DNA from 2 places in the Agromyces sp. CF514 genome. Region 2 is predicted to be linked to the other one. Evidence: riboswitches for the same ligand, from Rfam matches in the RefSeq annotation. Region 2 holds a riboswitch; the other holds the start of a gene.
The links. A riboswitch is a leader RNA that binds a small molecule or an ion and turns the genes downstream of it on or off. The one in region 2 is predicted to bind thiamine pyrophosphate.

Region 1: it holds a riboswitch for thiamine pyrophosphate, as region 2 does, so the genes downstream of both, BM342_RS09790 (ECF transporter S component) here and BM342_RS13715 (MFS transporter) in region 2, are expected to answer to the same signal.

Annotation. Positions count from the first base shown of each region.
Region 1 covers NZ_FOZD01000001.1:2,211,208-2,213,588, reverse strand. The annotation lists gene BM342_RS09795 (ABC transporter ATP-binding protein) at 1-797, opposite strand, end outside; gene BM342_RS09790 (ECF transporter S component) at 804-1,451, opposite strand; TPP riboswitch at 1,487-1,598, opposite strand; gene BM342_RS09785 (hypothetical protein) at 1,623-1,967, opposite strand; gene BM342_RS09780 (DNA polymerase IV) at 1,998-2,381, opposite strand, start outside.
Region 2 covers NZ_FOZD01000002.1:188,013-190,393, forward strand. The annotation lists gene BM342_RS13715 (MFS transporter) at 1-1,222, opposite strand, end outside; TPP riboswitch at 1,213-1,320, opposite strand; gene BM342_RS13720 (hypothetical protein) at 1,421-1,804, opposite strand; gene BM342_RS13725 (DMT family transporter) at 1,927-2,381, shown strand, end outside.

The DNA of each region.
Region 1 (2,381 bases), on a different contig from region 2:
CGCGCGCTGCCGGTCGGCGCGGGTGCACGCCACGGCACCTCGTCCGGCAGCCACACGCCGGCCGACCGCAGTTCTGCGGCACGCTCCGAGAGCACGGCGCCGGGCGACCCGTCTGCCAGCACCCCGCCATCGGCCCCGAGCACCACGACGCGGTCGACGACGGGGAGCCACGTCGCGACCCGATGCTCGACGACGACGAGCGTGGCGCCGGTCGCCGAGGCCACGGATGCGACGGCGTCGCGCACCTCGCGCACGCCGTCGGGGTCGAGGTTCGCCGTCGGCTCGTCGAGCAGGATCAGGCCCGGCCGCATGGCCAGCACGCCCGCGAGTGCGAGCCGCTGGCGCTGCCCGCCCGAGAGCTCGGCCGTCGCATGCTCGAGCGGCAGGCGCAGGCCGACGGCGTCGAGTGCGGCGCGCACCCGAGGCCAGATGAGCTCGCGTGCGACCCCGAGGTTCTCGAGGCCGAACGCGACGTCGTCGCCGACGCGGGCCATCACGATCTGCGAGTCGGGGTCCTGCAGCACGAGCCCGGAACGACCGCGCGCCGAGGCCGGATGCCGACCGTCGACGAGCAGCTCGCCGAGCGTCTCGCCGTCGTCGTCGCCGCCGAGCACACCTGCCAGGCCGTGCAGCAGGGTGGACTTGCCCGCACCCGAGGCGCCGAGCAGCAGCACCCGTTCGCCGGGCTCGATGTCGAGGTCGAGACCGCTGACGGCGGGGCGGCGCCGACCGCCGTGGCGCCATCCCCAGTCGCGCGCACGGACTGCGGCGGCCGGCGAGGAGAATTCGCCGAACACGACGGTTCAGACCTCCCGGAGCTCGCGCCCGGCCGCGAATCGGTCGAGGGCACCGGCCCGCGCGAGCCCGCGCACCGCGAGCCACGAGAGCCCGCCTGCGATGAGCGCGCCGCCGACGACTGCGGAGATCGTGTAGATCGTGGCGAAGGCGGGAGCCGCGCCCGCGTACCAGAGCACGAGGTCGTTGATCGCCATCGCGAGACCGGCGCCCGCGCCCGCGAGGAGCGCGACCGGCAACCGCCAATTGCGGTAGAGGAAGATCGCGAAGACCAGTTCCGCGCCGAGGCCCTGCACGAGACCGGCCTCGATCGTGAGGAGGCCGCCCCACTGGCTGCCGATGAGCGCCGAGACGACCGCAGCGACCAGCTCGGTGTAGAGCGCGGCGCCGGGCTTGCGGATGATGAGGCCGCCGAGCACGCCGGCGACGACCCACAGCGCGGCGGGTGCAGCCTGGAGGCCCGGGAGCAGCGCCTCGATCGGCGCCGAGATCGGCCCCCACACCACCCCCCAGGCCCAGAAGACGACGCCGACGGCCACGCCGACGACGCTCGCGACGACGATGTCGACGACCCGCCAGCGCAGACGCGGCGAGTTCGTGACCGAGGTTCCGGATGCCGCGACGTTGGTGGCGGATTCGGCGGAGATGTTGTGCACTGGCGTGCCCTTTCGTCGGAGGAAAGCGGCACGGGATGTTGAGATGTGGATGCCTCCCTGCGCTGGCATGATCCAGATCAGGTTCGACGGTCGAAGGTTGAGAACCTTCCTCTCAGCCCGGCTCACCGGACTCCCGTGTTCGTGCACCAGCGTACACGCCGGCGGGGTCGCTCAGCGCTTCAGTGCGCGGATCACCGATTTGAGGGCGTGGCCGACGACGAACACGAACGGCGTGGCGACCAGCACGAGGCCGATGAGGTTCGCCTCGAACTTCACGCGCCCGCCCTCGCCCACATAGGCGCCGAGCGGAACCGAAAGGCCGCCGCCTCCGCCGCCACTGCCGCTGCCGGTGAAGTTGGACGTCGCGTCGCCGCTGCCGATTCCGCCTCCGAACCCGTAGTAGCCGAGGGCCACGGGCACCACCTCGACGCCGTCGATCTCGATCTTGTCGCCGTATGCGGTCTTCACCCCGACGCCCGCGACGCGCTCTGCCAAGTCCAGTACGAGTTCAGCCATGTCGGCCACGCTACCCGTGCGGCGCGCGGGCTACCAGCCCCAGCCTGCGGCTGTCGGGTCGAACGGCGCCTCGCCGTCGCCGGACCCGCGGCTGCGACCGTCGCCTCCTGCGCTCTGCTCATCGGCGTCGTTCCGGGCTCTCGCCTCACGGCGCGACCGCTGCTCGCGCTCGCGCTGCACGAGCGATGCCGGCCGCACCGCTCCGCGCCCGAACTTCGCAGAGACCTCGTCGATCGTGCGCTCGGCATCGCGCCACTCCTCGTCGGGGTCCCAGAGCATGGCGCCCGACCCCGACTCGCGCAGGTTCTCGGCGCGCACGCCGATGAGGCGCACCCGTTCGCCGTCGCCGACGAGCCCTTCGAGGGCTTCGGATGCCTCGTCGTAGATGCGCCGTGCGACATCGGTCGGCTCGGC
Region 2 (2,381 bases):
CGAGCAGCGGCGCGATCCCGCCGCCCACGATCGCGCCGGCCTCGCGGCCGAGGGTGAGGCCCGAGTAGCGCACGCCGGGCTCGAAGAGCGAGGCGAACCACATCGGCTGCACGCCGTCGGCGGCCGTGTTCACGACGCCGATCGCGAGGGCGACGACGCCGATCACGAGCGCCGCCGATCCCGAGTCGAGGGCGAGGAACAGCGGGACGGCGAGCGCCGCGAGCCCGACGAGCGCCGCGGCCGTGAGCCGGGCGGGGTCGATGCGCTCGCCGATCGCACCCCACCACGGGCAGAGCACGACGGCGAGTCCCGCGCCGACGAGCAACGCCGTGAGCGCGACCCATCGCTCGAACCCGAGGGTCGACACCGCGTAGCCCAGGCAGAACACCGAGACGACGTAGAAGGTCGTGTTCTGGCCGGCGCGCACGAGGAACACCGCGAACACGTTGCGAGGCGTGCGCAGGGCGTCGACGAGCGGATGCCGCGAGGTGCGGCGCCCGTCGACCAGCGCCGCGAACTCGGGGCTCTCCTCGACGCGCCGGCGCAGCACGATGCCCACGGCGACGAGCACGATGCTGCCGACGAACGGCACGCGCCAGCCCCACGCGAGGAACTGCGCCTCGTCGAGCACGGCCACGAGCACCGTGAACGCGAGGTTGGCGAGGACCAGGCCCGCGTAGAGCGCGCTCTGCACGAGGCCGCCGCGGCGCCCCGCGCCGCCGGTCGCGCTCTCGACCGCGAGGAGTGCGGCGCCGCCCCATTCGCCGCCGGTCGCGGCGCCCTGCACGAGCCGGAGCAGCACGCGCAGCGCGGGTGCGACGACGCCGATTTGGGCGTAGGTCGGCAGCACGCCGATGAGCGTCGTCGCCGCGCCCATGGCCACGAGCGTGCCGAGCAGCACGGGCTTTCGGCCGAACCGGTCGCCGAGGTACCCCGACGCGAGGCCTCCGATCGGGCGTGCGAGGAACCCGGTCGCGAAGACCGCGAAGGACAGGAGCACGCCGGTCGCGGGGTCCTCGGCCGGGAAGAACACGGCAGGGAACACGAGTGCGGCCGCTGCGCCGTAGAGGAAGAAGTCGTACCATTCGAGCGCCGTGCCGATCGAGGCGGCGGCGACCGCGCGCCTCGCTCTGGCCCTCGCGGCCGGTTCGAGCGCCGACGACGGGTCGGGGCCGGTGGGCACCGGCGGATGGGCAGGGTCGATGCGGGCGCGATCCATCATCGCGACATCCCTTCGCTAGTCCGAACTAGATCAGGTTCGACGGGTGTGATCTCAGCCGCTCGCCCGACGGGCGGTGCGCGGCACCCCGTGTCACTGCCCGCCAGCATAGCCAAGCGTGCGGACCCGCCGTCGTCGTCGGCTGCCGGCCGTGACGACGAACGGAGGCCCGGGGCGCGAACCGCACCGGCCCAGCCGGGGTCAGACGTTCCGCCCCGGCACCACGCCGGCGTTCGAGACGCCCTCGATCCAGTTCGGCGCCACCGGCAGCACGAAGCCGACGGAAGGCGCCAGGAGGATCGCGAGCATCGCGTAGGCCATGAGGGCGAACGTGACCACGCCGAGCACGAGTCCGGCGGTCGCGACCCACGATCGCGGCTGCTCCGCCTCGCGGAACCGCTGCGCGCCCATGAGCGCGAACCACACGGCGAAGCCGCCGAAGAACGCGACGCCCGCGACGCGCCCGGGCTCGGCCGCGAGGGGCACGGTGAACGCGACGATGAGGGATGCCGCGCCGAGGCCGAGGCCGACCCAGCTGAAGAAGCGCGCCCATCCGACGCCTGCGGTGTGCTCGTAGGGGATCATCGCCACTGATTCTGCCGTGGCCGGGGCCGCCCGCGCGACGATGGGGGCTGCGAGGATCGCCGCGGCCGCGGCATCCGTCGTCGGCTCGTGACGATGTCGGCCCCATGCGCCAGACTGAGCCGGTGACGCGTCGTGGCTTCTTCCTGTTCGCCGCGCTCGGCATCGCGTGGGGCATCCCCTACCTCTTCATCAAGATCGCGGTGAGCGAGCTCGAGCCGGCGATGGTCGTGCTCGGGCGCTCCGCACTCGCGGCCGTGCTGCTGCTGCCGCTCGCGCTGTTCCGACGCGAGGTGGTCGCCGTCGTGCGCCGGTGGAGGCCGATGCTCGCGTACACACTCGTCGAGATCGTGCTGCCGTGGTACTTCCTGAGCTCGGCCGAGCAGCAGCTGCCGAGTTCGACCGCCGGGCTCCTGCTGGCCGCGGTGCCGTTGGCGGGCGTCGCGATCGCGTTCGTCATGGGCCGGCCCGAACGGCTGACGGGGTCGAACTGGCTGGGCATCGCCGTGGGCATGCTCGGCGTCGCCGCCCTGGTCGGGCTCGATGTGGCGGGCTCCGACCTCGGTGCGGTCGCCGAGAT